2 linked regions of the Blastopirellula marina genome follow. The protein of the gene in region 1 interacts with the protein of each later gene in a pairwise test. Links are inferred from orthologs where the notes say so. Each region holds a gene or a part of one and is shown on either strand. Other genes may lie near its edges.

What was found.
Region 2: the proteins of C5Y96_RS14020 (region 1) and C5Y96_RS02030 interact in binary tests that used the Escherichia coli proteins (3 or more experiments, as listed by UniProt). The link is inferred for Blastopirellula marina from one-to-one orthologs.

What each region holds. Positions count from the first base shown.
Region 1 is NZ_PUIA01000038.1:40,998-56,876, forward strand. What follows is about bases 2,561-5,397. They hold C5Y96_RS14020 (aminotransferase class V-fold PLP-dependent enzyme), read left to right. Parts: upstream 2,561-3,273; coding sequence 3,274-4,521; downstream 4,522-5,397. Other genes in these bases: C5Y96_RS14015 (hypothetical protein), read left to right, coding at 2,561-3,159; C5Y96_RS14025 (twin-arginine translocation signal domain-containing protein), read left to right, coding at 4,623-5,075; C5Y96_RS14030 (DUF692 domain-containing protein), read left to right, coding at 5,111-5,397. Also shown: C5Y96_RS14010 (YCF48-related protein), read left to right, coding at 1-2,132; more of C5Y96_RS14015, read left to right, coding at 2,191-2,560; more of C5Y96_RS14030, read left to right, coding at 5,398-6,022; C5Y96_RS14035 (DNA-binding domain-containing protein), read left to right, coding at 6,027-6,929; C5Y96_RS14040 (DUF3419 family protein), read left to right, coding at 7,185-8,384; C5Y96_RS14045 (class I SAM-dependent methyltransferase), read left to right, coding at 8,418-9,152; C5Y96_RS14050 (hypothetical protein), read left to right, coding at 9,202-9,855; C5Y96_RS14055 (phytoene desaturase family protein), read right to left, coding at 9,852-11,477; C5Y96_RS14060 (DUF1559 domain-containing protein), read right to left, coding at 11,619-13,724; C5Y96_RS14065 (fluoride efflux transporter FluC), read right to left, coding at 13,942-14,355; C5Y96_RS14070 (DinB family protein), read right to left, coding at 14,395-14,946; C5Y96_RS14075 (phosphoglycerate kinase), read right to left, coding at 15,030-15,879. UniProt on the Escherichia coli protein: Cysteine desulfurases mobilize the sulfur from L-cysteine to yield L-alanine, an essential step in sulfur metabolism for biosynthesis of a variety of sulfur-containing biomolecules.
Region 2 is NZ_PUIA01000016.1:372-16,293, forward strand. Bases 8,417-11,296 are described here. They hold C5Y96_RS02030 (SufE family protein), read left to right. Parts: upstream 8,417-9,571; coding sequence 9,572-10,021; downstream 10,022-11,296. Other genes in these bases: C5Y96_RS02025 (thioredoxin family protein), read left to right, coding at 8,951-9,532; C5Y96_RS02035 (protein kinase domain-containing protein), read right to left, coding at 10,054-11,296. In the rest of the region: C5Y96_RS01965 (hypothetical protein), read left to right, coding at 1-395; C5Y96_RS01970 (hypothetical protein), read right to left, coding at 403-810; C5Y96_RS01975 (DUF1559 domain-containing protein), read right to left, coding at 810-1,763; C5Y96_RS01980 (c-type cytochrome), read left to right, coding at 2,146-2,925; ilvA (threonine ammonia-lyase, biosynthetic), read right to left, coding at 2,922-4,427; C5Y96_RS01990 (hypothetical protein), read right to left, coding at 4,545-5,045; C5Y96_RS01995 (bifunctional transcriptional activator/DNA repair enzyme AdaA), read right to left, coding at 5,046-6,110; C5Y96_RS02000 (hypothetical protein), read right to left, coding at 6,185-6,793; C5Y96_RS02010 (GlsB/YeaQ/YmgE family stress response membrane protein), read left to right, coding at 7,081-7,476; C5Y96_RS02015 (P-II family nitrogen regulator), read right to left, coding at 7,624-7,962; more of C5Y96_RS02035, read right to left, coding at 11,297-12,492; C5Y96_RS02040 (aldose epimerase family protein), read right to left, coding at 12,707-13,750; C5Y96_RS02045 (RNA polymerase sigma factor), read left to right, coding at 14,159-14,683; C5Y96_RS02050 (hypothetical protein), read left to right, coding at 14,702-15,406; C5Y96_RS02055 (PDZ domain-containing protein), read left to right, coding at 15,493-15,922. UniProt on the Escherichia coli protein: Participates in cysteine desulfuration mediated by SufS. Cysteine desulfuration mobilizes sulfur from L-cysteine to yield L-alanine and constitutes an essential step in sulfur metabolism for biosynthesis of a variety of sulfur-containing biomolecules.

The sequences.
Region 1 (15,879 bases):
TGTTCTTTCGCAGCGAAACAACCGGCTGGGCAGTCGGCTCTCTAGGTACCATCCTACACACCAAAGACGGCGGTCAAACGTGGACGGTCCAGCGACAAGGGGGCCAACGCCTGGCCCTGCTGGGCATCTTTCACGATGCCTCGGTCATCCCTTATGAGCTGGTGAGTCACCACGCCGGATCGCAAGGCTACTTTACTGGCATGGAAGTCATTAACCGTCCCATGCCACAAACGGGTAAAACTCGTCCGCCACTCGAAGATGCTCTGCTTCACAGTGGTGCGAACTTCGGTCACACGGCCTGGCAATTTCCGGCCTACGATGCACAGCTCAAGTTGACCGGTGATCAAATGGCCAAGACCTGGGATGCCGCCAACGACGGCCAGGGGCTTGCCGCTGCCGAAAACTACCTGGTGCAGCGCATTCGCCAATGGAAGCCCACCGTCGTTCTGACCGATTACGCCGATCCGACCGGCAAAGATCCCCTGGCCTACATGATCAATCAGTTGGTGCTACGAGCCGTCGAGAAAGCAGGCGACGCCGATAGCTTTCCCCAGCATCAGTCCGAGCTGGGGCTTGCTCCATGGACCGTGCCCCGGGTGTGCAGTGTCGTGCCAGAAGGTAAGAACGGTTCGATCACGCTGAATGCAACACAAATCTCGCCGCAACTGGCGATGTCCCTTTCCGAGCACGCTGGTGTTTCGCGTGGTATTGCTACAGGTCAGCTGGTTGAAAAGCCATCGACGTTGGAATTGAAAGTCTTGCGGTCGTCGGGGCTGATCGAAGGTCGCTTGAGCGATATTTTCACCAATCTTTCGGTGCCTGCCGGCAAAGGGGCACGACGACCGCCGCAGCAGATGTCGCTGGTCGACCTGGCTCAACTGCAGCGAGCGGCACAGAAACGCCGGAATATGTTCGAGATGATCAATCATGCCGTCAAAGATGAACAGCGCGGGGCGTTATTGCTAGGGCAAATGTTGAAGCTGTCGGAGGACTTGCCGCCGGCACGCAGCGTTGAAGTCCTTTCCCACCTGGCCGAGAAAGCTAACGAAAGCGGCAACCTTTCTCTTGCGGCGGATATGCATCATCAAATTGTCAGTACCTTTCCCACTCACGTCCTGGCCGAGCGTTCCGCCGCATGGCTTCTCGCTTACTACGCGAGCAGCGAGATTCAGTTCCTCAATCGAAATAGCGTGGAATTCGCGACTCCGACGGCTCCTCGGGAAATGCCAGAAGACGCAGAAGACGTGGAAGCAAGTGAAGTCGCTACTGTGTCGTTCGATAATCCCACCAACTACCGCCACCCGACCAAATCGCCGGAGCGTGCTGAGAAGCTGATTGCCGAACTGAATCAAAACATGCCGCAGGTCCTAGCCGACCCATCGCTGGCGTTCTTACTGGAACGATTACATGCCGAGCAAGGACATTCGCGGCAGGGAGAATCGTACATCCGTCGTCTGTTGAACCTGGGACAGGAAAATGCCTGGTGCCGCCGAGCCCAGTGGGAGTTGGTTCTCGGCCGCGGTAACAGCCGTGTCGATGCGCCGGTTGTGACCGCCAATTACGATGACTCTAAGCCCGTGCTCGACGGCCGCTTGAACGATCGCGTTTGGCAAACCGGCAAGCCGGTCGACTTCCAGGCCGGTACCCTTTCGCCGGAAGCAGGGGCCCCACCGGCTGCCATGATTGTCGGCTTTGACGAGGAATATCTCTATCTCGCGATTCGCTGTATGAAGTCGAAGAACTTCCGTTACGAAGCCCCCGGGCAACGCCCGCGCGAGCGTGACGCCGAACTGCAAACGAGCGATCGCGTGCACATCTATCTCGATCTCGATCGCGATTACGCCACGTCGTACTGTTTGTCGGTCGACTATCGCGGACGTACTGCCGATTCCCTCTCAGGCAACCTGGCCTGGAACCCCAACTGGTATGTTGCCGCCGATCAGGATGCAGCGACCTGGACCGTCGAGGCGGCCATTCCTTTCAAGGAACTATCGGGGCAGCTACTCAAGCCGGGCGATACCTGGGGGATGGCCGTCCAGCGGGTAATCGTCAGCGAAGGTACTGAGGCGTGGCCTTCCAGTGCCCTGTATGAAATGGGACCGAGCGAGTTCGGTCTCTTGCAATTTCAGTAAATCAGCTTAGAACGGTGCGAGTTGAAACAAGCGTAGTTCTCTCGCAAGTGGCACAAGCGTGGTATATCTGATCGGAATCGATGAAGCAGGTTACGGCCCCAATATCGGGCCGCTGGTCATCGGTGGTACCGTCTGGCAGCTCGATGAACGTCACGTCGATCTGGCGGAAGTCGAGTTGTACGACCTGCTGAAAGATGCCATCGCTCGCAAGCCCGGTCGCAAGCATCTGGCGATTGCTGACTCGAAAGTCGTCTACGGCAAACGCGATGATCTCTCGCTGTTGGAAGAAGCGGTTCTCTCCACCGGCGATTCCCTCAACCACGTCCACCCCATCTGGCATGGCTGCTGCGAGCCAGACCTGGGTGATGACACGCCGCAAGGCCTCGCCCCGTGGTATATCGGCTGGGAGCATACCAGCCCACTTCACGCCGCCAAGGAGACAATCGCCGAGCGAACCTCGCAGTTCACCACCGCTTGTGCGTCGTGCGGAGTTTCACTGGCCCAGGTACGAAGTGTCTTTCTGACCGAGAAAGCGTACAACGAGCGCCTCGACCGAATTGGCAACAAAAGCACCGTGCTCTCGCACGCATCGCTCGGGCTGGTACGGCGGCTACTCGAAGAGATCAAAGCCTCATCCCCCCAGGCTGTACGCATCGTTTGCGACAAGCACGGTGGGCGAGACTATTACGCCGGTCTCTTGCAGCACTTCTTTCCTGAGACTTGGTGGCAGATTCAGGAAGAGTCACGCGGCGTCAGTCGCTACACCGGCGAGGTCGGTCCCTTGGACGTATCCATCGAGTTTCGCTCCAAAGGGGAATGCTTCCTCCCCACGGCCCTGGCCTCGATCTATGCCAAGTTCCACCGCGAAGTCGCCATGCGGGCCATTAATGCTTACTGGGCCAAGCATGTGCCAGGAATTACCGAGACCGCAGGGTACCCGGTCGATGCGGCTCGTTTCGCCAGCGAGACTGAGGGCGCTCGCGCGCAGCAGAAGATACCGTGGGAAACTTTCTGGCGACTCAAGTAATGGAAGCGAACCGCTCGTTGTCGATCTGGGTCCAGGGGAATAAAATAACGAAAGTATGCGAAAAATAGACGGCGACCCAAACCGTTGCTTTCCCCCCAACAGAATCACAGGTTCATGGCCACTTTCGACGTGGAATCGCAATTGGATGTCGAGCGCATCCGGGCCGATTTCCCCATTCTGAATCAGGTTGACGAAGAACAGCATCCCCTTGTTTACCTCGACAATGGTGCCAGTAGCCAGCGTCCGGCCTCGGTGGTTAACTGCCTAAGTGATGTCTATACAAAGCATTACGCTAATGTGCACCGGGGGGCACACCGGCTCAGTGGCGAGTCGACCGATCTGTTTGAAGAGGCTCGTCGGGCCGTCCAGCGGTTTCTCGGGGCGGCGTCCGAGAACGAAGTCATCTTCACCAGCGGCACTACCATGGGCATCAACCTGGTGGCCCGCAGTTGGGGCGATGCCAACGTCACCGCAGGCGACGAGATTCTGCTGACCGAGATGGAACACCACTCGAATCTCGTCCCTTGGCAGCAGTTGGCTCAGCGAACCGGGGCCACGATCCGTGCGATTCCGGTCACCGACGATGGCCAGCTGGATCTCGATTCCTTGCCGGCGCTACTTACCGAACGAACCAAGATGGTGGCCTTCGCGGCCGTTTCGAACGTGCTGGGGACCATCAACCCGGTGGCTCAGATCACCGAGGCGGCCCATGCCGTGGGGGGCAAGGTGCTGATCGACGCAGCCCAGGCCGTGCCGCACGAAGCGATCGATGTGGGTACCTGGGATGCGGATTTCGTGGCATTCAGTGGCCATAAAATGCTGGGACCATCAGGCGTGGGTGTGCTGTACGGCAAGCAGTCGCTGTTGGAAGAGATGCCGCCGTTTTTAGGTGGAGGAAGCATGATCGATATCGTTGAAATCGATCGATTCACGCCTGCCATGTTGCCGGCCAAGTTTGAAGCCGGTACCCCTCCCATTGCCGACGCAATCGCCATGAAGCCGGCGATTGAATACCTGGAGCAGGTCGGCCTGGCTCGCATTCTGCAGCACGAGCAATCACTGGCCGCTTACGCGCACGAGTTGTTAGCCGATGTGCCGGGGCTGAAGATCTTGGGGCCCGATGTCAGTAAGAAGGCGGGCATCGTCAGCTTTGTGATCGATGGCCTGGCTGCCAGCGATATCGCGACATTTCTCGATGGACGCGGGATTGCCGTTCGCGAGGGGCATCATTGCACCCTGCCGCTGCATAAAAAGCTAGGCATCAGCGCGAGCGTGCGGGCCAGTTTTTATCTGTATAACACGCGCGAAGAGGTTGAAAAGCTGGCCGATGCAGTACGGACGACGGTCGAATTTTTCGGCTAAACCGTATCACAGGTCACCAGACGTTCGGCTGTAAATCCGCTAGACTGGTCGTTAGACACGATCATTACCGCGGTTTTTTTTTCGGACAGGATATCAGGCAAATGTCTCAGAAAGACTACACCCGACGCGACTTTCATAAGCTTTCGGCGGCTGCCCTCAGTGGCATGCTCGCGGCCGGTACCATCGGTTGTGGTGCGCAGCCCGATGCCCAGACGACCAGTGACACTCCAGCCGAAGGGGAAGGGACCTCGACCGTCGCCAAGCATGCTTGCCGCGGCTTGAACGAGTGCAAAGGTCAAGGGGCCAAAGGGACCAACGAGTGTGCTGGTGCTGGAGCGTGTGCGACCGTCGAATCTCACATTTGCGGCGGACACAATAAGTGCAAAGGGCAAGGGGGTTGCGGCCAGACGCCTGGCGCAAACGAGTGTGCCGGTAAAGGTGGTTGTCACGTGCCGATGACTGGTGGTATGTGGAAGAAGGCCCGCGAACTGTTTGAAGAGCGGATGAAAGAGAAGGGTGTCGAACTGAGCCCTGCTCCGGAACCGGCTGCCTAAGACCAAGATCGCCTGGCTTACTCTGGGAAGCGATAATGCCACAGCCACGGCTTGGCCATGAAAACTTGGGACTGGGGGTCGGACTTCGCGCCCCCCATTTCCCCTATATCTTAAAGCACTGGCCGGCAGTCGACTGGTTCGAGATCATCTCCGAGAACTACATCGACTCGCAAGGACGCCCTCGGTATGTCCTAGACCAGATTGCCGAACGCTACCAGGTGGTGATGCATGGCGTGTCCCTCTCGATCGGCAGCACCGATCCGCTCGACTTCGATTACCTGGCCAAGCTGAAGTCTCTGTCTCAATCGATCGGTGCCCGGTGGATCTCCGATCATGTTTGCTGGACCGGCGTTTCCGGAAAGAATACGCATGACCTACTGCCGATTCCCTACAACGAAGAGACTCTTCAGCACGTCGCCCAGCGCGTTCGCCAGGTGCAAGAGTTTCTCGAACGGCCCCTGATCCTGGAAGATCCCAGCAGCTACGTTACCTTCGCCGCGTCGACCATGACGGAGTGGGAATACCTCACCGCGTTAACCCAAGAGACAGGCTGCGGACTGCTGCTCGACGTGAATAACGTTTACGTGTCGGCTGTAAATCACGACTTTGATCCGGTCGAGTACATCGAGAACCTCCCGTGGGAGAGCATCGTCCAGTTTCACTTGGCGGGGCACACCAACATGGGCGATTACTGCATCGATACGCACGACGGCCACGTGATCGACCCGGTTTGGAAGCTATATCGCCTGGCCCACGAGCGAACCGGCGGTGTGTCGACTCTCTTGGAATGGGACGCCAATATCCCTGACTTCCCCACGCTTCATGCCGAAGTTCTCAAGGCGAAGAAGTTTATTCAGGGGGAAACGATCATCACTGATGAAACCGGCAATGATCGTCACACTACTCTGCCCCACCCCGCGCATCGTATTGAGCACGAAGTGAACTAGCGCGATGACCGACCGCAAACCAAGCGTGCCTGACTTACCGGTGCTGCAGAAGTGGATGCAGTCGGTGATTACCCATGTCGACGGCGTGGTCGCAGGGATTCATTCACCGGAGTCCCAACAGCACGTCGCCGTCGATGCGTCGCAGATCGAATCGGTCGTCACCCCCAGCGAGCGGCGAACAAGCGTGCAGCGATTAGAGGTGTACGCCCACGCGTACTATGCTCGGCTGATCGAGTGCTTGAAGTCAATTTACCCGCTGTTTGCCAAAACGGTCGGGGACGAACTATTCGATCAGTTCGCGGTCACCTATCTGCAGCAGTATCCGTCGCAGTCGTACACGCTGAACCGCCTGGGAGACCGGTTTCCTGAATTCCTGGAAGAGACGAGCCCGACCTACAGAACGGATCAGTGGAGTTTTGAGGATTTCCTGGTGGGTTTGGCAGTCGTTGAGCGTTCCATCGACTTGATCTTCGACGGGCCTGGCTTTGAGGGGCAAGAAGCCGTTTCTCCCGTCCAGATGGAAGGTATTTCTCCCGAGAGCTTCGCCGAGGCGACGTTCGAGGTTGTGCCTTGTCTACGGCTGCATGCCTTCCCTTTTCCCGTGAACGACTTCATCACGGCGGTGAAGCGGGACGCCCAGTCGCCCATTCCTGAGTTTGAACCCAGTTGGCTGGCACTCACGCGGAGGGATTTCATCGTCCGCCGCGTACCCCTTTCGCGACTGGAGTATCACATCCTTTACGGACTAGTTGAAGGAGCGACTGTCGCACAATCCATCGGTGGGGCACTGATAGAGGTTGAGCAGCCGGACAACCTTCAGGCAGATCTAGCAGCGGCTTTCGCAAAATTTGCCTCTGAGCAGTTCTTTCTGGCAATTGATGTCCAGTCGGAGCGAACAGCAGGATAGGCAAATTATTACCCTTTGCCTGGGATCTTCACCAACACATAAACGTTCCCCGTCCCGATCCCGAGAATGGGTAAATCTTATGTAAGAAGCGAGGAAATGGAGGGGGAATGGGGGGCACTGTGGCTTGTGATTGGCCCAAGAGCCCCTACAATCAGTGAGTTACCTTGGGGTTCTGATTCTAGAGCTCCATGTATTGGCAGGGTTACCCATCCGGTTTCCCCCATCCTTGCCTGATCTAGTTCTTTGAGGGCCGCAATGGCATTGGTTAGCTGGGTTCGAGGTCGTGTTTTTAACTTCGTTCACCGTAACAACTTAGTGTATAATACTTGCTGGGAAGACCCCCGCTTGGACCGGGTCGCCCTTGAGATTCAACCCCACCACAATGTGATGGTCATCACGTCGGCAGGTTGCAACGCGCTAGACTATGTGCTGGCCGGGGCAAATCATGTTTACGCGGTCGACATGAATCCACGGCAAAATGCCCTGTTGGATCTCAAAAAGTCAGCCATCCAGAACCTGGAGTATGAAGACTTCTTCTCCATGTTCGGCAAAGGCCAACTTCTCGACTTCAAGGAAACTTACAAGTCGAAACTGCGTGGTTCGCTGCCCGAATGGTCTCGCAGTTACTGGGATCGGAAGATCAAGTACTTCCGCCCTCGTAAGAAGCGAAGCTTCTACTTCCGCGGAACGTCTGGTGCGTTCGCCAAGGTGGTGAACATGTACGTCGAGAACGTCCTGCGGATGCGACCGCTGGTTCTCGATCTGCTGGATGCCAAGAGCTTGGAAGAGCAGAAAGAGATCTTCGAGATCATCGATCGCAAGCTGTGGACAGGCCCACTCAAGTTTGCCATGAGCCGCGACACCACCTGGAGCCTGGTGGGCGTGCCGCGTGCTCAGCGCGAACACTTGGAGAAGCAATACTCCAATGGTATCGTCGACTTCGTGCAAGACAACATGCGAGCCGTCTTCGCCGAACTGCCTATCCAGGACAACTACTTCTGGCGCGTGTACGTGACCGGCCAATACACCGAAGCCTGCTGTCCAGAGTACCTCAAGCCGGAGAACTTCCAGAAGTTGAAGGACGGCCTGGTACACAAGGTCAGCACCCATACCGATTCAGTGCAGCATTTCCTCGAAAAGCACGAGGGGCACCCGATTCATCGCCTGGTGCTGCTGGATCACCAGGACTGGCTGACTGACAAGCTTTACTTCGCCCTGGTCAACGAATGGCAGGCCATTGCTAATCGGATGGAAGGGGAAACCGATGCCCGCATCATCTGGCGAACTGGCGGTTTGAACACCGACTTCATCGATGAAGTCGAGATCACCCACAAAGGCCAGAAGATTCAGGTCGGCGAACTGTTGACCTACAACCAGCCACTAGCCGACGAGCTTCACGTCAAAGATCGCGTGCACACCTACGGGGCGTTCCGCATCGCGGACATCGCTGCCTAAGTTTGAGTCCACGCTAATCTTGAGGAGCATCGGATGAGTCTGGCTTCAGATCTGAAAGTCTTGTATCACTTGGCCGTGAAGCCGGTGAAGGGAGACAACCACGCAGAGCGTTTAGACAGCTTCTATAGCGGTCAGGCCGGCGCGTACGATGACTTCCGCAAACGCCTGCTCAAAGGGCGGGAAGAAATGTACCGCTCGATCGAGCCCCAGCAGGATGCCGTGTGGGTCGACATGGGGGGCGGAACCGGATCGAATCTTGAATTCATTTCCGATCGCATCGGCACGCTGAAACATGCCTACGTGGTCGACCTGGCTTCGTCGCTGCTCAAGGTGTGCGACGACCGCATCAAGGAGCGTGGCTGGAACAACGTGAAGACCGTTGAGGCCGACGCCACTACCTGGACGCCGGACGAAGGTTACGCGGACGTCGTGACGTTTTCTTACTCACTGACGATGATTCCCGATTGGTTCGCAGCTATCGATAACGCGCTGCGAATCTTGAAGCCCGGCGGAACGATCGGCGTGGTCGATTTTTACGTCTCGCGTAAGTTCCCCGACGAGTCCCTCAAGCGTCATCCGTGGTTCACGCGTAGTTTCTGGCCAGTGTGGTTCGCGTCGGACAATGTCTTTCCGTCGCGCGATCATGTCCCCTATTTGAGGCGACACTTCGAAACCACCAAGCTGGAAGAGAACCGGGCCAAGGTTCCCTACTTGCTGTGGTTCAAGACACCCTATTACATCTTCACTGGCACCAAGCGTGAAGCGTAGGTCGGCACGATAGCCAAATGGAACTTCCACAAACGAAATAGGCAAGCCCATGGCGAAATCGGTTCTCTCACCATCCTTCCTGTTTCAGTATTCGGTCCCACTGAATTACCGCGAGAAGATCTGGCAGCAAAAGCCGCTGGAATACTCGGAAGAGTACCGGGTGCGCGGGTTCGGAGAGCTCGACAGCCGCAAGCAGTTTGCCGATGTTCGTGGTGGCTGGAACGAACGTGGTGTTTCTTTCTCCGTACTGGTCACGGGTAAACGGCAACCGGTATGGTGTCGAGAAAGTCGCGTCGACGAGAGTGACGGATTTCAGTTGTGGATCGATACCAGGGCCACGCACAACGTGCACCGCGCGACCCGGTTTTGTCATCGCTTCGCTTTTCTGCCCATTGGTGCCGGCCCCAGCTACCGCGATCCCGTTGGCGATCAGCTACTGATCAACCGTGCGAGAGAGAACGCCAACCCGGTCCGCCCTGGCGACTTGCGCGTTCGAGGAACGTTAACCAAAGATGGCTACTTGCTCGAGTGCTGCGTGCCGGCGACCAGCCTGACCGGGTACGATCCCAGCGAGTACGACAAGCTCGGATTCTTCTACGCCGTGATGGACCGCGAACTAGGCTGGCAGACGCAAAGCGTCAACACGCAGTTCCCCATCGACGAAGACCCGAGCATCTGGACAACCCTCGAGCTGGTTCGTTAGTAGTCTCGCAAGATCTCGACAGCGGCATTCTTGCCGCACGCCCCCATCACACCACCGCCAGGGTGGCTGGCGGCTCCGCACAGGTACAGTCCTTTTACCGGAGTGCGATGATCAGCCCAGCCTGGGATCGGTCGCATGGCGAAGAGCTGATTGAAGTTCATCGCCCCTTGCATGATGTTGCCTCCAGTCAGCCCGTATACTCGTTCGAGATCGAGCGGCGAGAGGACCTGGCGATGGATGACGGCCCCTGGCACGTTCGGAGCATACTGGCCAATCTTGGCGATGCAGCGATCGGCAAACGATTCCTTGATGTCGTCCCAGTTTGCGTCCCGCAGCTTGTAAGGGGCGTACTGTACAAAGATCGACAGAATGTGTTGCCCTTCCGGGGCGATCGTTTTGTCGACCGAGGTGGGCATCGTCATTTCGAGAATAGGTTCTTCGCTCGCGCGGCCATACTTGGCGTCGTCGTACGCGCGTTCGATGTAGTCCATCGTGGGCGAGATGTGCATCGTGCCGCGATGAATCGGGCTCAGGCCTGATTCGGGGTACGCCGTGAACTGTGGCGGTTCAGCCAGGGCGAGGTTGATCTTTGCCGAAGCGGAAGCGTAATCGATGTTCGAGATAGCCCGCAGGAAATCGGCCGGCAGTTGATCTGGCGAAAGGAACTTGCGGAACGTCAGGTTGGCGTCCACGCTCGAAGCCACTACTTTGGCTTCGTAGTTTGTTCCATCTTCGAGTTCGACCCCTTGCGTCTTTCCTTCGCTGGTGTGGATCTTGGCGACCGGTGCTTCACGAACGATCGTTACCCCCAGTTCTTCGCAGGTCTTGGCTAGTGAAGCGGCAATGCCCCCCATACCTCCTTCGACGAAACCCCATACGCCCCGCTTGCCGCCGGCTTCGCCCATCACGTGATGCAGTAGCACGTAGGCGGTACCTGGTGCCGAGATTGACGCGAACGCGCCGATGATCGCATCGGTAGCCAGAGTGGCTCGTAGAGGTTCACTCTCAAACCAGCGCTCGAGGATTGGCCGGGCCGCGCCGGAAAGGAGCTCGATCGCTTCGGGGATCTCTCCGCCAAGTTTGCCAAACGTCTGGTAGAAGTTCCACAGACGTGATGTGTCGCGAATCTTTTTGGTCAGCGAGACGTTGCGCCATTCTTTGGGCATCGGCAGCGGGTCAGGAGCGGTCTTCATCAGGATCGGTTCGACGACCGCGGCAATGCGCTCGAGCAGTTCGTTGTACTTCGGATACTGTTCGGCGTCGTGCTGGCTGAACTTGGCGATTTCCTTCGTGTTGCTGGCGACATCGTGCCCCAGCAGCAGGTAGCGTCCATCGTCGGTAGGGGTGAACGAGGCAGGATCGCGTGGCAGGATCTTCAGGCCGTTCTGCTTCAGCTTCAGATCACGAATTATCTCCGGCAGAAGCAAGCTGACCACGTAAGAGGCGGTCGAGACCTTGAAGCCAGGCCATAGTTCTTCGCTGGTCGAGCACCCTCCCAGCACGTGCCGACGTTCGAGCACCGCGACTTTTTTGCCGGACTTAGCCAGATACGCGGCGGTAATCAAGCCGTTGTGTCCCGCGCCGATTACAACGCAATCAAAGTGCCCGCCACCGGATGCCATACCTTAACCAATCCTTGCTGAGGGAAGTCTGCGACTGAGGGATATCAATCTAGACTTCGCCACAAGCAGGCGGAAAAGTTTACCGGGGCATCAGCAATCGAATCGATCGGTATAACCCTGATAAGCGAGTCAGGCCTGGGATTACCTGAGATCGGGAATATCGGTGATGCCGGTGAGCCGCGTAAACTCTTGCAGACGTTGCTGCGACGTGACCTTCTCGATCGAGTCGGTCATGTTTGCGTTGGCCAGTTTAAACCACTGAGCCGCGCGGCCGAGAAACTTATTGCGTTCGGCACCAGGTGGACTGCTGATACCAATTTCCCACCACCCTTCAGCAATCTTGAATTGGACACGAGGATCAATCGGTGCGGTCAATTCCGTCTCGGCCAGGTACTCGAACCGATCGTCGTTGCTTCGCAGCAGGAACGGGAATCCCTTTTCCCAGTCGTTGCGATGAACGCACCAGAACTTGCCAACCATTAAGTTACCTGCCTCGTCGAGCGAAGGAACTTCGAGCGAGAGGAAACGGGCCTGAATGGCATCGTAGTCCTTACGCGAGGCCTTGATGCGTTCTTTCAGTTGATCCAGTTCGGCAATGACTTTCTGATCGTTTTGGCTGGCGGCAAAGCGAGTGCCAATCTGAATCAGTTCGTTCATCGCCTCGTAGTTGTTCTCTTGTTCGGCACGTTCCAGAACGGACTTAGCCACCTCGCGAAACTCGGGAAGCTCGTGCGCTGGAATCTTTTGCAGGTTCTCTGCCCCGAAGCGTACGGTGTACAAATCGGAACTGAAGCTGTCGACTTGGAACGTCTCTTGCAGCTTATCGAACGCGTCTTTCAACAGCACGGGGTTCTTGGCCAGGATGGCGAAGCGATAGGCGATCTGCAGAGCTGCACATTGTTTGGCCGGATCGTTCTTCAAATATTCCGCATGCTGAAGGAGCTTCGTGGCGATCTCTTCCTTCTTCTTGTCCTGGTCAGCCGCACGAGCTTCGTTCTGGAATAGGCGTCGCAATTCAAGCGTCGCGCTGTCGATTTCAACGCGCGAGGGAAGCGGCAACTTGTTAGGGTCGAGATCGTTTCGCGATAAGGCAGCACCAGGCTCGGTGGAAGTCATCGAGGTTTCGACCGGGCTATTCGTGCCGTTGGTGGTGCCAAGCTTCTGAGGAGTGCTTGTGGCAATTTCACCCAGGCTGATCGGGTTACTGACGATGAATAGTCGGTTGAGGTGATCGTTGCTGATCACGGGGAATTCGTGAACGACACCATCCCCAGTAATCGCTAAGAAGCGGCTGTCCGGCCAGCCTGTGATGGCCATAGCGGGGTCTAGCGGATCGAACGCCAGATCATCGGGCTTGGTCCAAACCACGCGATGGGCCGGATCGGCGACTTCCACCACCACGACTGAATTGTGCAGGCCTCGCGGACTGAGCGAGCTTACTGGGTTCGCTCGGCGATCATTCGCAGCACACGTGGGGCCAGTCATGAACACGAAGTTCGTGCGATCGTCCGGTGTTTCCGGCGTCATGAACGCGTATGGCTTTTCGCCTGACAGCTTGATGTTGTGCGGGCTATCCCACGGTTCATCCAGTTTGAACTTGTTGTACAGATCGGTGTAACCGAGATACGGAAGCAAGTGGACTCGCCAGCTTAGCAATTGTCGTCCACTTTTGTCGGTAGGGGAAGCGGCGGGGATTGTTTGGTTATCCGCAATCTGCTGGGCCAGAGCCTGGCCGAGAATGTGCAGAACGGCTTTTGATCGCGCTTTGGTATGGGCTCGATCACCTTGGACCGGCTGAAGCTTGAAACCTTCGAGGATCGCAAATCGATCGCGGGCACCGGGGATCTGTGTCGTCGAAGTCTCGGTTGGTGTGACCGACGCAACCTCGGTTGTGGCCGCCGGGGTTACCGGGGCCATCGGTTCTGCCGCAGGCTCTGGTTGGGGAGTTGGATCTGGCGTTGGTTTCTCGACTGGTTTCGTTTCAGCAGCCGGAGCAGGAGCGGCGGGCTTGGTTTCCGCAGGCTTCTTTGCGGCAGGTGGCGTTGGCTTGGGTTCTTCCGCAGCAGGCTTCTTGGCAGGGGCCTCCGCTGGTTTTTCTTCGTCGTTACCCGAATTTCGCTTGAAATCGAATCGGGCCAGCTTGCTCGACGGGGAATCTCCCCCGCAACCGCCGCAGCCGGTCATCCCCAAACAGACAAACGCTACAAAAACCCACGAAGCCAGTTGCTTCGAATTTGCCCAAATCATAGAGCCAAAAGTCATCGCGAACCGTAGGAGTCAGGTTGATCGGTCCAGCGGACCATCAACGGGTTTCTAGAACCATCCGCTCCTTTAATCGCGGATGGGACAATGCATCAGGCGTGTATTGTAGACGACTTCCCCGGCTGCCAATTGTGGCGAAAATGCAATTAGCGCATTCTTCATCTGCTCGCAACAAACCCATCGCAAATGGGCTTGTCGCCGGTCAATTTCCGGTCCACAACCTTCCCAGTTGCAGCCCCAGCACGATCGCACCGACCCCCAGGGTAACGTTCAGCAGGACGTTCGCCGCTGCCAGGTAGAACTTTCCGTACGGTGCATCCTGATACAGCAGCACCGTCTCGAAACCAAAGGTCGAAAACGTCGTGAACGATCCGAGCAAGCCCGAGAGGAGCACCGTACGCCAGAAAGCCGGAAGGATTTCGTGGTGGTGCCCCAGGTATCCCAGGAAGCCGAATACTAAACACCCCAGCACGTTCACCGCTAACGTGCCGATCGGGAAACGCACCGAGTCGAATTCAGGCGAATAGCCTTGAAGGAACGAGCCCACGTAGACGCGCCCCAACGCACCCAATGCTCCGAAAAGTGCGATGGTCAGGATGAGGATAACTTTGGTCATGCGTCTTTCCCTAACAGCGTTCTGCGATACGACTTCAGCTTACGTGACAGCCTCGCTACGGGCCAGGGTAATCAGCATCGAAGGGGGCAAGTCGGTCAGCCCACTGTGACGCAGCATGTTGATGGCCTGGGCGGTGGTGTAATGGGCATGCGTCGCCACGTGCAGAAGGACATCCATAGCCTGGCTACCGATGCGTTGCCCCTGGTAGCTACTGGAACTTTTGCGATAGATGGTTTGCGTCAGGTCCTCTGGCGTCAGCGAGTTGAGATATGCACTCCAGCGCTGATCGAGTTTCTGCCAACGCTCGATCAGCATCGTTCGTGACGTTGCGGCTCCCTCTCCTTCCTGATTGCCAGGCAGCTTTCCGGCGACATCGCCCGGGGCAATCGCATCGTCTGTTCCTTGCAGCGCCGCCAGCCAAACGAATTCGGCGGCATACATGTGGCAAATCGTTTTCCAAAGGGTCTCTTGCCCAATTTCGTGGGGCTGATGCAACTGCTCTTCGCTAAGATGGCCGCAGGCTTCCAGCAGGTGATGGGTGGCCCAGACGCGATGCTGGTGCAGACGCAAGATCGGAGTGACGGCATTCATGGGGGATGTTCCTGTCGATGAAAAAAGCGGCCCTGGAAACCAGGACCGCTTTAAGATATTCGATCGTTGCGAATCGTTCGACGTTATTTGTCGTCGAGAATATCAACGGCCTTGAAGGCCTGGCCTTCCAGCATCGACAAGCTGGCACCGCCGCCGGTCGAAACGTGGGTGACTTTGTCGTCCAGGCCGAACTGGCCGATCGCAGCGGCACTGTCACCACCACCGATGATGCTGATCGCATCCGACTCCGCAATGGCTTCGGCGACGGCCTTGGTACCGGCGTCGAACGGAGGCATTTCGAACACGCCCATCGGACCATTCCAGACAACCGTTTGGGCGTCCTTCACCAGGTCGGCGTAGAGCTTGGCCGTTTCTGGACCGACGTCGAGACCTTCGTATTCGTCCGGAATCTCGCCTGCCTTGACAACCAGCTTGTTGCAGTCGCCACTGAAGTCATCGCCGCAATGGGTGTCGACCGGCAGAACCAGCTTGTCGCCGCCAGCTGCGATCAATTCTTTGGCCAGTTCAACCTTGTCCTTTTCGACCAGGCTCTTGCCAACCTTGCCACCCTGGGCCAGCGAGAATGTGTAAGCCATGGCCCCACCGATGAGCACTTTATCGCAGATGCCCAGCAGGTTCTTGATGACCATGATCTTGTCGGAAACCTTGGCACCACCCAGGATCGCGACGAACGGACGCTTGGGGTTGCCGATGGCGTCGGACAGGTAGGTGATTTCCTTTTCAACCAGGAAACCAACAACCTTCGGCTTGCCGTCCATCGCTTCCGGCACGGCAACCATCGAGGCATCGGTGCGGTGGCAGGTACCAAACGCGTCGTTGCAGTAGATGTCGGCAAACGCGGCGAGCTTGCCAGCGAACGCGGCGTCACCTTTCTTTTCGCCCTTTTCAAAGCGAAGGTTTTCCAGCACCACG
Region 2 (15,922 bases), on another replicon or contig:
CCACAATCCAAACGGCCAGCATCGAACTGCCGCCTATCGAATCAATTCCCGGGTGCCACGCCCAAGTCCGCTTGGGCGTGCAAACGAGGTACCCGCCTGCCACGGTGAATCAACGCGACGGGTACCATGCCCACGTCCGGGTGGGTATGCCAACTCGGTACCCGCCCACCACCGGTCATCGGTGTGACTCATTCAGATTTCCCAGGCACGCCCAAGCAGACTTGGACGTGGCACCCGGATTCTTGGGGTTCGGTCCACTAAAACGCAGGGCGAAACCACGTGCACTGCTGCGCCCACCGATCAGGCGGGCCACGCGTGGACGTCCCAGGGACCCTTGCGCGATCCTGGGCAGCAGTGCCAGGCGAAACCGCACCGATGCACGCGAACCGCCGTGATTGGTGACTACCGTGGCTTCTTCGTGCTCTTCGGGATATCGAAGTCGTACTCGCCAGATTCCATCGGCAAGTCGTAGCTTTCTTCGTGAGGAGGGAAGAGGAGTTTGCCGTCGAGGTTATCGCCGTTGGCCACCCCGTCGAATCCTTCGATACGTACCACGTGCGGACCACCTACCAGGCCGAAGCTTTCCTGCGTGGTGTAGGCACCGTCGGTGATGATCGCCTTGCTGCCGTGACCGGTGTTGCCTTGTTTGCCATCGGGCGAGAAGGTGATCGTGCCGCGCGGGACCGGCTGGCCGTCGTACGTGACGTGGCCGGTCAAATGGACGCTAGAATCGCCAGCGCCACAGCCGCCAGCGGCCAGAAACAGAAGTAAGCTGGCCGCGAGGGTGGAGGTTTGTCGCAAATAGGTCATTACAAAGATCCCAAACCGCCGGTCGGCGCTCCATCGTCGATTTTGCCCAGCGTTTGATACGTGGCCAGGTCGATCGTTTCTGGAATGAAGTGAACCGATGCGTCCCCCATCAGAAACATACAGCCGCCAGGATGATAGCTGCCGAACAGTTTGGTCATGATGTTAAGCGTGTCGTTAGTCATGCCGTTGCGCGGGTCCGAGTTGATCTGCTCGCGCGTCGCGGCCAACACCAGCGGCGTTCCCCACGAGTCGAGCTTCGTCGCCGAAGCCCAACCGCTGTGGTAACCATCCGGCCGGCCCGCTGGGGTCAGACAGTAACGCGTTTCTCCCACCATGAAAACGTTGGTCGAACCGTCGGTCAGATCCTGAAACCCGGTATCCGAGTTCAAGTGCAGCACGCCGTTGCGATAGAACACCCGCTGCCCGGACGAGGTCGAACACGATTCGTCCGCGGCCGGGCCACCCCCTTGCACGCCGTAGTAGCTGATCGAATTCCATTCGTCCCGGCTGGCTGGGTCCGAGGGGCATTGATACGCCGATTGGTTCAGTTTGAACAGGTTGTTATTCACCGTCGCACCGGGCACGTTGCTGGTGGCCGTGAAGCTGGCATTGAGATCGAATTGATCGTACAGATTGTTTTCTTCCAGAAACGGCAGGATCTTTACCGTCCACGGTTCGCGTGTGCCGGTGGTGCCAGAGGTCGAACACCAACTGCCGCTGGTGAAGTCAGGCTCCGGCGTATAACGAACCCCGGATGGAAACTGGCCGTAAGTATCGTGGTGGTTGTGAATTGCGAGACCAATCTGCTTCAGCTTGTTGGTGCAAGTCATCCGCCGAGCGGCTTCCCGAGCCTGTTGCACAGCCGGCAGCAGCAGGGCGATCAGCACCCCGATAATGGCAATAACAACCAGCAGTTCCACCAACGTGAAGGCCGTGCGACGAGCGGTAACCATAAAGCCACCTACCAAGAAAAGAGATAAGAGAAATATTGATTGGATATCGGCTTTTTATCCTTCTAATACGCAGTGTTCAAGAAGGAATTCGCGAGCTGAACTCAATATGTGATGATTTGCTTCCCTTAAACACCGAATTACCCACGCAAGCTTCGCTTTGCGTTGAATTAGTGGAAATGGGCAGACCTGCCAGAAAAAACCGCTTCACTGTGCCGATTGCGCCGCACGGGATGCTTTGCTGGCAGTTGTGAACTATTTCACAGATCGACCATTCCACTGGCGTAACGATAAACTGCCTATCAAGCGCTGCTCCCTTACCTGATAGAAAGAGATCATGTCCTTTTGTCGATTAAATCTGCGAGTCGTTTTGTGCCTGGGCATTATGCTGCTGGGCAGTGCCACGCTTCATGCCGAAGAGCAGCCCATCGTCCCTGCTGCGTACCCCGAAGGCCCCTTGGGCGAGGTCGTGCGGCTGGGGGAACTGCTGGTCAACGAGACGAAAGATCACCCGCTGAGCAAACCGTTCATTGGTAATCAACTCAACTGCACGTCGTGCCATTTAGAGGGGGGCCAGCATCCCGATGCGGGCAGTTTCCTGCAAACGGCCACCGCGTACCCAGCCTGGTCGCCGCGCGAGAACCGCGTGATCACGCTCGAAGATCGCGTGCTGAACTGTTTCATGCGCAGCCAGAACGGCGTTCGCCCACCCAACGGCAGCCAGGTCTCGGTCGCCATCACGACGTACATCACCTGGCTGTCCACCGGCAGCAAGATCCAGATGAACGAGCAGAAGCCCCTCGGCCCGCGGCATGTGCCGGAACTGAAAGTCGATTGGAGCAAAGCCAATCCGGTACAGGGGAAGGAAGACTACAAAACCTACTGCCTGGATTGTCATGGGCAAGAGGGGGAAGGAACCGACGACGGCCCGCCTGTCTGGGGACCGCAATCGTACAACGACGGAGCCGGCCTGAGCCGCGTGCCGAAGCTGGCCTCGTGGCTGAAGGTGGGCATGCCGCTGGACGATCCTTCCCTCACCGAGCAGGAAGCGGCCGACATCGCCGCCTATATCAACAGCCAACAGCGCCCCAAGTTCAAACTGGAAGAGCACCTGCCACCGGCGGAAAGGCTCGGCGAGTACAACCACGAGCCCGCCAGGCCTTAGGCGAGAAACAACCGGTAAGCTGGGTTCTCGGTTTCTTCGACGTACGGGTACGCGATGCTTTCGATAAAGTCTTGAAACTCGGTCGTCGTGTCACTGGGTATTTGCAGCCCCACGAGAATGCGTCCGTAATCCGCACCTTGGTTGCGGTAATGGAACAAACTGATATTCCAGTCGCTGGGCATCGCCGAGAGGAACTTCATCAGCGCCCCTGGCCGCTCGGGAAAGACGAAGCGGTACAGGTGTTCGTCCGCGGCCATTTTGCTGTGCCCACCTACCAGGTGCCGCACGTGCAGCTTGGCCAGTTCGTCGTCGGTCAGGTCGAGTGTATCGAACCCGCTGCCGCGCAGTTCGTCGGCGATTCGTTTCGCCTCGTCTCGGTTGTTCACGGCCAGGCCCACAAACACATGGGCCACGTTCGAGTCGGAGATGCGGTAGTTGAACTCGGTCACGGCCCGCGGGCCGATCAGTTCGCACAGCCGACGAAAGCTTCCTTTGCGTTCGGGGATGGTGACGGCGAACAGCGCTTCGCGGTTTTCCCCCACTTCGGCGCGCTCGGCCACGAATCGCAGCCGGTCGAAGTTCATGTTCGCCCCGCACGTGATCGCGACAAGCGTGTCTCCTAGCAGACGATGCCTGGCCGCATACTGCTTGAGGCCGGCCACGCTGAGCGCTCCGGCAGGTTCGAGAATGCTGCGGGTATCCTCGAACACGTCCTTGATCGCGGCGCACACGGCGTCGGTATCGACCACGACAAAGTCGTCGACCAGGGCCTTGGTGATGCGGAAGGTCTCTTCGCCGACCTGCTTCACGGCGGTGCCGTCGGAGAAGAGACCGACGTCGGTTAGCTGAATCCGTTTGCCTTGCTTGACGCTGCGAACCATCGCGTCGGAATCGTTTGTCTGCACGCCGATGACTTTGATCTCGGGCCGGACCGCTTTGATGTATGCGGCCACGCCGGAGATCATACCGCCGCCGCCAATCGCGACGAAGATGGCATGGATCGGCTTTTGATGCTGCCTCAAGATCTCCATCGCGATGGTCCCTTGCCCGGCGATCACGTCGGGGTCGTCAAAGGGATGGACGAAGGTCATCTCGTTGGTGCTGCTCAGTTCGCCGGCGTGCTGGTAGGCATCGCTGTAACTTTCGCCATGCAGCACGACATTGCCCCCGAGGGCCTTTACCGCTTCGATTTTAAGTTTGGGTGTCGTCTTTGGCATGACGATCGTCGCCGTGCATCCCAGGTGAGCCGCAGAGAGCGCGACCCCTTGGGCATGATTGCCAGCCGACGCGCAAATGACGCCGCGCTCTAACTGCTGCGGGGTGAGCTGAGCCATTTTGTTGTAGGCCCCACGCAGCTTGAAGCTGAACACCTTCTGGCTGTCTTCTCGCTTCAGATAGACGTTGTTTTGGATACGCTCCGAGAGCTTACCGGCCCGCTCTAATGCGGACTCGTGAGCGACATCGTAAACCTGGGCGTTGAGGATCTTCCGCAGGTAATCCATCAGCCCGAGATGGGTCCCATCCCCGACCAGACCACGTTTGGCAGGCGAGGCCGCAACCGGCTTTGATTTAGGCTTTTCGTTCATGCATCCTATTGGACGCGAAGAACGTCAAATGGTCTAGGGTGCCGGGGCATCGGAATGGATTTGCCTGAGCAGAAACAGGCAAAGTTCCGGGACGTACGTGAACTCGGAATGCATCAACGTGACCGGGGGCTGGTCGTCGCGAAAGCGGATCTCCATGCCGGCGATCGCTTCCATGAGCTCTTCCGGGGAGGAATCTGCGGTGACGTTGTTTCGCCGTAACATCGGATGGATCGATTCAATTTGGGTAATGGGCCAGCTAGCGGCGTTGCGAAACCAGAACCCTTTCGCTCGAATGTATTCGCCGTCGCTCTCGACCCACTGATAGTCGCCGTACAGCTGATGAACGATGATCGCCGCGATCGCCACCAGAGGAATGGCAACCAGTTTTTGCGTCGGGTCGGAAATTGCCAGGGCCAGCCAAAGTGCGATACCCGCCAGGAAGATGGCGAACAGCAGGGGGCTCCAAAGGAGGTGGGCAAACGCGATGGCCCAGCGTTTTTCGCAGCGGACGACTTGGGATGTAGGTTCAGACATTCATTGATTGTGGTTCAATTTGCGTTCGTGTTCCAGCAGCCACTTCTTCCGCCACAATCCGCCAGCGTAGCCGCACAGGTGGCCATCGCTGCGAACCACACGATGGCACGGCACGACGATCGCCAGGCGGTTGTCGCCGTTGGTGCGGCCGACAGCCCTGGAGGCGGTCGGCTTGCCGAGTCGCTCGGCAAGTTCGCCGTACGAACTTGTCTGCCCGAAGGGAATCCCTTCGAGCAGCTTCCACACTTGCTGTTGAAACGAGGTGCCGTCCAATCGCAAGGGAAGGGTGAACTCGGTTCGCGTTCCCTGAAAGTACTGCTCGATCTGATCGGCCGCTTCACTTAGTACCGGGTGCGTGCCAGGCAGAATCGGTTGGGCGAACAGTTTGCTGACCCGCTCGAACTGCTTGGGGAGCATCTTGCGATCGGCGAATTCCAAGAGGCACAGCCCGGCGTCGCTGCCAGCGGCCAGCATGGGACCCAGCGGCGTGAGAATACGCTGGACCAGGATCGGCTCGCCATCCTTGATGCTGGTCGGCGATTGGCCGGTCCATTTGCGCAGGCTATCGCGAAACCCGCTGAGGGACTCGTAGCCACTATCGAGCGCGGTGGAAGTGACGTCCTTGCCCGTTTGTAGCATGTCGACCGCCAGGCCGATTCGCCGCGTGCGCAGGTACGCGTGGAAGGTCATTCGATAGTGCTGCTGAAACCAGCGACGAACACGAATGGGGGAAAGTCCCATTGCTTCCAGGTCGGCATTGGTCCAGCGGCGCGAAGAATCGGCCTCGAGGGCATCGACCAACTGGGTCAGCCAGGCCGGCACGCTGCCGGAAAGCTCCATCGGGCGGCAGCGTTTGCATGGGCGATAGCCGGCGGCAAGGGCCTGGTCGGCGGTGGCGAAGAATTCGACGTTCTCGCGCTTGGGGGTTTTCGCTTTGCAGCCAGGACGACAAAAGATACCGGTCGTCTTGACCGCCATGACGAACAGCCCTTCCATCTCGGCATCGCGGTCGACGATGGCCTGGTACATCGTGTTCGGGTCGGGCAGGGTGATCGTAGCGTTCATGGTGTTACTTTAGAAACGCTGCACCACGCTGGCGACCGAAAACGGAACAAACAATTCGGAAAGCGAGAATCGGCTCAGTTCAAAATCTCTTTGGTCTGGGCGACGATCTCGGTGATCTCTTCCTTGGATAGGTGAGGTCCCAGCGGCCGGTTGACCTTCAGGCCGTCGTCGTTCCACATCATGACCTGGATTTGGGCTTCGGGTGAAAGGCCGTAGCCTGCGGGGCCTTCCTTTTCGTTGAAGACGGTCAGCGGGGTGTTTTTAATGTGCTGGGCAACTTGCACGCGCTGGAGTGTCGGTTTGACCTCGTCGGTGTTATCCCCCACGACGACCATGAAGGCCGAAAGCTTCTGGTCGGCGTTCTCGCTCACCTGGCGATCGATCTGCTGGACCAAGCTGGTGACCGAGTCGTTGACCTCACGCGCGAAGATCACGACGGTGGGCTTGCCGCTGTACTTGCAGCGATAACAGAGGAACTCGCCAGCGGCCGGTCCGGTGACGTCCTCGACCTGAAACGCGCCGGGCTGTTGACCCAATTGCAGCGAGACGACCTGATGGGAGCGAGCATCCGAGGCCAGCGTGCCTGGGGAACTGTCGGTGAATTCCGGGGCTTGGAACTTGGTGCATCCAATGGCAAATGCCGCACATAGCGACACGGCGAACATAGGGATAAGAGTTCGCATAAGACACCTCCGCGAAGGAAACCGTGCGATCGCAAGATTAGGGGACCGATCCTTCCAGGATCAGTACAGCAGGCAGCGTTTTACGATCCGTTTCGTTGCCTGCTCTGCGTGCTATTATAGCCCCTTTCTCGCGATTTCCACTTCCTGGCACCCCCGGAATGAAGCCTTTTCCCGAACGATCGGCATAATCGGCAAACTTTTGGGCCGTAGCTGACGACACCTTACTTTATGTCAACTTCTCAGGGGAATTTCCTCCCCACTTGCTAGCATGGCGAAGGTAGGCGGTTATGGGTGACGAGGCGCTACAGGTATCCGAACATTTTGAAGCGTGGGCCAATCTGTTTCTGACATGGGTTGGTTTCGGCACGCTGACCGGGCTGTTTGCCAAGGCGATCATGCCGGGGCGCGATCCTGGCGGGCCGATTGCTACCTTGGCGATGGGGATTGGCGGATCGGTGATCGGCTGCGGGATGCTATCGCTGTTTTTTGAAGGGACGAAGGTCTCGCCGTTGAGCCCACTAGGCTTTGCCGTGGCCACCGGCGGCGCGTTCATGATTTTGTTCTTCTACCGACTGCTTTCAGGGCACGTGATCGACGAAAGTCATCCATCGACCGCCCCGCGTCGGATGCGTCTGTATTCGCATCGTCGCCGGTCGGATCGTTCGGCTGCCGATCGCTACTAAGAGCGTCCGCAGGACGGTGGGCCCGGCTTACCGGAATGGCGCATAAAAAAAGCCGACCCAGGGGGGGCCGGCTTTTTCGAGAGAGAGATTGACTTGGTGGTCGAAGGGTTGTGCGCTGAACCGATTCGACTTGTTTTCAAGCGATCACTAGATCGCGGACGAACCGGTTTCGGCAGTACGAATGCGAACGGCGTCAGTGAGTTCGGAGATGAAGATCTTGCCATCACCGATCTGACCGGACTGGGCCTTCTGGATGATGGTATCGACGATTTCCTGACACTGCTCGTCCGTGCAGACGATTTCAATTTTGATTTTAGGAACGAAATCGATCGAGTATTCCGCACCGCGATAGGTTTCCGTCTGTCCCTTCTGACGTCCAAATCCCTGGACTTCCGTTGCGGTCATACCACCAAACCCCTTGGTAACCAGGGCTTCTTTGATTTCGTCCAACTTGTGGTGGCGGACGACGGCTTCAATCTTCTTCATTAATGCATACTCCAACAAACTGACGTGACGTTATAAGGACAGGTCGCAACGGGATGCTCTTTCAAAGTGGAGCCATGCACTAAACAAGGCGGAGAGCGAGTGCATGATGAGCGGGTGACCTAGTTGTCCATTGCTCCCGCTTGTTTGCAACCGTTATGCCAATTGAACTGTCGGTGCGTGGCATCATTTCCTAAATATCAATGACGCAGTGGTTTAAGTCAACGAAACTTTTCCCAAGTTGCTTTTGTCCAGTGAACTTCTGCGTGACAAATCAGCAGCGTAGGAGAAACCTGCCTAAGATGGTGACAGGAAAAAGTTCTGCAGAATATCCATAAGCGCATAAAAATAGCCGAGGTTAAGGAGGCAAAACCTCCTCAACCTCGACTACCGTTCGCGGCAGCCCCACTGCACGCGAACAACACCCCATCATGCTTCCACACTGTACGGGCAAAGATCACTTGGAGATGATCTTGATTGTTCGGGTATGAAGCGAAGCAGTTGAGCTTGTCCCCAGCTCTGACGCACTCCTTGTTACAGAAGCACGGGGCAAGCATCTTATGCTTTTCAGAAGCGAGAAGTCCGAGGCTCACGATCCTTCGCGACCGGTTCCGAATCTCCTTCTGATTCGCTTTCGCCACACATTAGATGCATTCGGTGTGCCAATTCGAACACAAGCCGAGAAAACGCGCCGAAATCGGTACTTTTCCCCATTTTCGGGCAGAAAACAGCCTGTAGTTTTTTTGACCGCCCCTAATCAGCCTGGCGATTGCTGCCTAAAATGCACGCAACTGCTGCTTTCAAAAGCATCGCCCATGATGCGGTTATGCGGGTAGCCGTGGATTTAGCGGCGATGCAGTTGGTTGGAAGTTTTCAGTATTCCGTTTTCAGAAAGAAGAAAGGTCTTCTCCCACTGAAAACGGAACACTGAAAACGTGGTTATTTTTTAGCCACTCACTCACGACAAGATATTTTCAACGCTAGGTAGATTATGCCCCTCGACTGGCCCACTCTGTTTTCCTCCGCTCTCTCTTACGACGATTTTCTGGCCAAGTATGCCAACGAGAATCAGAAGGAGCGTTGGAGTGCGAAGCTGAAGACGTTGTCCCTTAGCGATGAACAGAAGACGCTGCTGGCCAGCTTCACGCGCGAGATGCACGTCCTTTGCCTGTCTGGGGCGTGGTGCGGCGATTGTGTTGATCAGTGCCCGATGTTTCAGTTAATGGAACAGGCATCTCCTAACGTTGTCGTGCGGTATATCGATCGGGATGATGCCCCGGACGATTTGAAAGAGGCGATCCAGGTTTGCGGCGGAAACCGTGTTCCGGTCGTCGTCTTTTTGAACGAAGATGACCAGGTAACCGGCATGTACGGCGATCGCACGTTGGCCAAGTATCGCCAGATGGTCGAGAAGCTCGGCGGAGCAGCGTGCAGTACCGGCATTTCGCTTCATGCCGCTGGCGAAATGGATGCCCTGACCTGTGGCGTGCTGGCCGAATGGATCGATCAGTTCGAACGCAACCAATGGATTTGTCGCACGTCGACCCGTCTTCGCGAGAAGCACGGCGACTAGAATCGTAACCGTAGCAACAGACAAACCCTTCGATTGAAGATGAAGAGACTCACGTTGAACGAACCGCCTACCCTGACCGCGGAAGAATTGATCGATGACTTCGAGTTCGCCGAAACGAAAGAAGAGCGACTGAAGTTGATTATCGAACTGGGACGCGAACTTCCCGATCTGCCGGACCAGTTGCGCCGCGACGAATTCAAGGTCCAGGGATGCCAAAGCCAGGTATGGCTGGTGCCGGAAGTGGTGGAAGTTGAAGGGCAACCGAAGAAGATCGTCTTCCAGGCCGATAGCGACGCCCACATCGTTAAAGGGTTGGTGGGCATTTTGGTGATGCTGCTTTCGGGGAAGAGCCCGCAAGAGATTCTCGACTTCGACCTGCGCGGTCTGTTCGATACGTTGAAGCTGGAAAAGCACCTGGTACCGGCTCGTTCGAATGGTTTACATTCGATGGTCCGCAAGATCCACGAGATCGCGGTCAGCGTTCGCTAAGCACGACATCGGATGATGAGTACGCCAGGCGATTAGATCGCGGGGAACTCTTCTGAATCCCGGTTCGCCATTTCGATGAGTTCGTCGACCGGGATGTTGTTCTGCCACCAGTCGGCGGCATCTTGCTGTGTCCAAGGGAAGTCGATCATCAGCTTTTCGACTTCCTTCAAAACTTCGTCGGCGGACTGCGGACGATCTTTTGGGTCTTTCGCCAGGCAGCGCGAGATGAGGTCTTGCAGGGCATCGGGGATCACTCGGTCGGAAGCATCTTTGACCGAAGGAATCGACTGCGTGACGATCTGCACCAGCACGTCGACGGCGCTGGCGGCGCTGAAGATCGTTTGCCCGGTAAGCATGAAGTAGGCCGTCGCACCGAGGGCATAGATATCGACGCGTGGATCGGCCTGGGTGGGATTCTTCACGCGTTCAGGCGGAATGTACATGGGCGTTCCGCTGATCTCGGTCGTGTTGGTCACGATGGTGGCCCCGGGATCGGCCGAAAGGTTCTTCACCAGGCCGAAGTCCAAGACCTTGGCCACGTCGTACTCGCCACCAACGCGGCAGAGCATGATGTTCAGCGGTTTGATGTCGCGATGGATCAGGCCGCTCTCGTGGGCTTCGCGCAGCGACGCAGCCACCTGCCGCATTACCGACAGCGTGCGCGAGACCGGGAGCCAGCCATACTGACGCACGAGGACTTCAATGGTGATGCCGTCCAGGTATTCCATGGCATAGTAGAAGATGTCGTCGGGGGTCTTGCCGTAGTCGTAGATCTCGACCGTGTTGGGGTGCTTCAAGCGGCTGGAAAGCTGAACTTCGCGCTCGAATCGCTTGAGCAGGGCCGGGTCGGTTTGTTCGGGCCGCATCAGCTTGACGGCCGTGGGACGTTTAAGCATCTGGTGCCGTGCGAGATAGACCTGCCCCATGCCCCCTTCGCCGATCTTGAGCAGCAGTTCATACGCCCCGACGACGGTGTGCTCGCCAATGGTGCGGCGCATTTGAACCAGGGACGATGCGGCGTAGTAAGCGAGCCCGCCAAAGCCGGCGATCAAAAACAGCAACGCGTACTGGGTATACGAAATGATGGTGAAAGGGCTGAAGGCTTCGTGCGATTCGGTTTCATAGGCGACGCCAAAATTGTATTCATCGATCCACTGCCAGGCACCCACCACCAGGTGCCCGCGGTAATTGATGTAGCGGTCCATCACGACATCCGACTTGGTATTGGTGCCGTGGTTGGCCAGCGCGTCTTCGATCAGCCGCGTATATCGGTCGTGATTTTCGGGGTGGGGGTGCTCGGCGGCAAAGGGAGGGCGAAGTATCAGATTGGCCCTTGACGGTTCCCCTTCCGGCAAGATCCCCATCCGCCAGAGGTCTTTGGTGAAGCGGCTCTCGGTAAGCATCAAGCCATTGGCATCGAACGCATACGCTTCCCCCGTCTCGCCGGTCCGTGCCGTGATAAGTGACTTGGTGAAGTTGCCCACGGAATAATAGCCGAAGCAGAGCAGCGCCGAGGGGATTTTGAATTCGTCGTAGATCGGCTGATAGACCCACGTAAAGACCACATCGGGGCGCGTGCCGGGAATGGTCAACTCGTGTTCGGGCCGCATCGGGGGCACGAAGCCTGCTTTGTTGAGAAAGACATCCGAGAAGACTTGCAGGCGACGCGAACCTTGCAGGGTTTGATTGATCGCTCCGACTTGATTTGCGGCAAGGATGGTACCGGCCGGATCGACAACAAAGTACGCCCCTTCATCGGGGATCAGGCCAGGCGGTTCCGCCTGTGCGTCACTTCGCTGATCGAAATCGATGGGCTCGTGCTCTTCGATAAACTGCTTGACGCCACTAATGGGACGATTGAATTTCGGGAATCGCTGGCGGAAGAACTCGAGCTCTTCCTGGACAGCGTCGGCCGAGTATTCGTCTCCGAGAGCTCGCTTTTGTTTGACGAGCCGCAGGATCGCGTCTTTTACGTCCTGGTCTTTGGCGACGACTGAGACGTGTTCTTTACGGGTTTCGATCCAAGAGGTGAGGGCCTGGACGTCGGCGGCCAGCAAGGCGGTGAATTCTTGTTCGCGGACTTTGCGCAGTTCGTTCCAGACGAGATAGCGCGACCCGATACCCAGCAAGATGATCAGCGCGATGAAGCTCACGATCGCAATCGTGCGATACAGACGGGAAGCCCAGACCCGGACCAGCACACTGGTGCCAGGCAGGTAACGCGTGGTCAGGCCCTGGCGTGGATGAAGCGAATGCTTGGAAGGGGGATCGACGGCGATGGTCGCATCGGGATCGACTTGATCTGGTACGAGCGTGCCGGCGGCCTTAGGGCGGATCTTGTCTTCGACCAGCTTGCGCAATACCTGATCGGTGCCGCATGTGTCGTCCAGAAACGCCTCGCGGGCAGCACCTTGGCGGCGCCGGGCCTCGGCGGCGATCTTCATAACAACTGCGGTATCAGGCTGATTCATGCTTCCAGCGTGTGAAGATTGGCTTGGTTGGGCTGCCAATATGTTACAAGCCAGCGGGCTTTAAGGAACAAGCCTGCGCGAAAAAAAGTAAGTCTCCTTTGAACTTTTTGCTCGTAAGGTCGTGTTTCATGCGGTGGTTGGCGAGTGACCTACCAACAAAAAAAGCGGCCCCTGGGAAGGGACCGCTTTCGATTTGATCGTATGGGGGGAACGCTTACTTTTCGACCGCGAAGGTATGAACCGTGGTCTCGTGAAACGTTTCGCCTGGCTTGAGCGTGGCCGAAGGGAAGCTGGGCTGGTTCGGCGTATCGGGGAAATGCTGCGTTTCCAGACAGAACGCTTCGTGCTGGTTCAGTCCGGCGTTGCCTTTGCTGCCGTCCAGGAAATTGCCACTATAGAACTGGATGCCAGGCTGCGTGGTCCAAACTTCCATCACGCGACCCGAGGTGGGTTCCTTGACCGTCGCGGCGAGGGTCAGCTTGTTGGACTGGTCGTTCAGGACGTAGCAGTGGTCGTACCCGATCGGATCGCCACCGGTTTCCTGGATGTCCTTGCCGATGGCCTTGAACGAGGTGAAGTCCATCGGAGTTCCCTTGACCGATGCCATGTCGCCGGTAGGAATCAGCGTTTCGTCAACCGGCAGGTACTTGTCGGCTTCCAACTTCAACTGGTGGTTGTAGTTCTTGCCGCTGGTAGCGCCGGCCAGGTTCCAGTAGTTGTGGTTGGTCAGGTTCAGCACGGTCTCGGCGTCGGTCGTGGCGGTGTAGTCCATGACCAGCTTGTTGTCGGGGGTCAGGGTGTACTTTACGGTGACCTTCAAGTTGCCGGGATAGCCTTCTTCGCCATCCTTGCTGGTGTAGTCGAACTGCACGCCCACGGCGTCTTCCGTTTCGATCTTCTTGGAGTCCCAGACAACCTTATCGAACCCTTTCAGACCGCCGTGCAAGGTGTTCGGGCCGTTGTTGGTGGCCAGGGTGTATTCTTTGCCGCCGAGGGTGAATTTGCCTTTGGCGATACGATTGGCGTAGCGGCCGACGGTGGCACCAAAGTAGGGCGTGCCCCCCAGGTAGCTTTCCAGGTTGTCGAAACCAACGTTGATGTTGGCCGACTTGCCTTCTTTGTCCGGCGTGGAAAGGGTGGTCATGATCGCACCGTAGTTGATCAGTTCCATCACAATGCCGTTGCCGTTGTCGACCGTGTACTTGGCAATCACGGTTCCGTCCGGCAATTGGCCGAATTCGCTCGCGGTCACATTCATGGGGGTGTCATTTCCTTTTGCTGCAGGCTCCGCGGCCGTCAGGCCAGAAGCACTCATTACAATCGCCGCAAGGCAAAGTGCGGCAGGGGCTAAGCAGCGTTTCATCATCGGAACTCCAAGCAGTTGGGGCTAGTAGACTGACGGCCGAGGGGGCCGCACCAGGAAAAGAGAAAGAGATGTGCATTGAGAAACATTATCAAGGTGCGAATTCCGGAAGTCTAGCGTTCTCCGTAATTTACGAAGCAAACCAACCCACATTTTTGTGCGTAGTACAAGAGTTTGAGTTTGATTGCACAAGCACCTGAGATTTTTTGCGAAAATATTCGAGTCACCCCGCAAGGTTTTCTCTTCTGCGGTAACTAACCCTCTGAATACAGGATGAACCCCATCGAGCTGCCAGGAGACAACGTGAAGCCCGAGCCCGCAGAAATGCTTAAGCAGCATGAGCGATGGCTGAGGACCGCACTATATGCGCGGCTGCGTAGTCCGATGGAGGTTGATGACGTGATGCAGGAAACGGTTACCGCAGCGCTGGAACATTGGCAGCAGATTAGGGACCCCAGCGCTGTGGGACCGTGGCTTTACAAAATTGCCATTCGCCAGGCTCTGTTGTATCGCCGCAAGCAAGGACGCATTCGCAAATTGCATGATGCGGCCGAGCAGAGCTTGCCGGCCAGAACCAACAGCGAGGCGAACCCACTGGACTGGCTATTGGCCGAAGAACGCAACGAGTTGGTCCGCCAGGCCATGAACGAATTACCCCGACGCGATGCCGAGATACTACTGCTGAAGTACACCGAGCAGTGGAGCTATCGCGAGATCAGCGAGCGCATGGGCGTCAGCACCAGCGCCGTGGAAGCCCGACTTCATCGTGCTCGTCAAAGATTGCGAGAGCGATTGGTGGCCCGCGAGATCGTCTCGACGGCGACCTGAACCTAAGTGAAACATGCCATGAACGATTCATTTGAAAACATCGACGACCTCCTTCTCGACCGTCTGGTCGATGGAGAGCTTTCGGCGGAAGAATACCGCCAGGTTCTTTCGCAGCTAGATCAAATGCCTAATGGTTGGCGACGTTGTGCCCATGCGTTCCTTGAGTCACAGGCGCTTGAGCAAGCTCTGCCGTTGGTGATGCAGACCGCTCCGTCATGCCCCCAGACAGAGCCGGCACCAACGGTAGAGAAGTCGTCCAACTCCGGTACGGCCTCCTTTCGTCGCATGGAAACATTGGCTGCGATGGCAGCTTCGGTGATGGTGGCGTTTGGCCTGGGGATGTACATCTCGGGTGCTGATACCCCTGCGGTCGATATGCCAGGGGGTGGCCTCACCACGAACGTGGGCAATCCGCAGTTGCCCCCGGATGCTCCGATGCACACGGTAGCCAAGCCGCAGTTTGTGTACGTCAACCAATGGGATGGCCAGCAAGGGGGCGGCATGCCGATCGCCATCGATCCGAACAAACAGTACGACCCCCAGGCCGAATGGGATACGTCTTGGGGCATGAACCCCGAGCAGCTGCAAAAGCTGAAGGATTCCGGGCAATCGTATCAAACCAAGAACCGTTTGATTCCGGTCTCGCTGGATAACGGCGACCGGGTGGTGGTTCCGGTGCAGGATGTGATTGTCTACGAAAAGCCAGATCTGCCGTACCACTAAATCACTCGCTGCCCCATGGGCACCAGCATTCGTTACTTACCTAACTTGAACTCACAGAGTCACACACGAAAAAAGGGAGTGGAAAAATGAAGGTCAGACATTGGTTCATGGCCGCGATCTTGGCGACCGGCGTTGTCGCCGTGCCGATGATGCAGGTCGCTACCGCCGACGATGCGGCCCCCGCGGAAGAAAAGGTCGAAGCCAAGCAAGCAGAGCCAGCCGCCAAAAAATATTGGATTGGCGTGCAACTGGCACCGACCCCCGAAATTTTGAAGAAGCATGTCGAACGCCTGAAAGATGGGGGCGCGATGGTTGCCGGTATCGCTCCGGAAAGCCCTGCTGAAAAGGCCGGACTGAAAGCAGGCGACCACATTTTGAAGATCAACGAAACGACGATCACTTCGCCGGAACAGATGGTGGAGATCGTACGCGATAACGATGGAGCGGTCCTCGCCGTGCGTGTTCTGCGTGGCTTGGAAATCGAAACGTACAACGTTCAGCCCGAAGAAGCTCCGG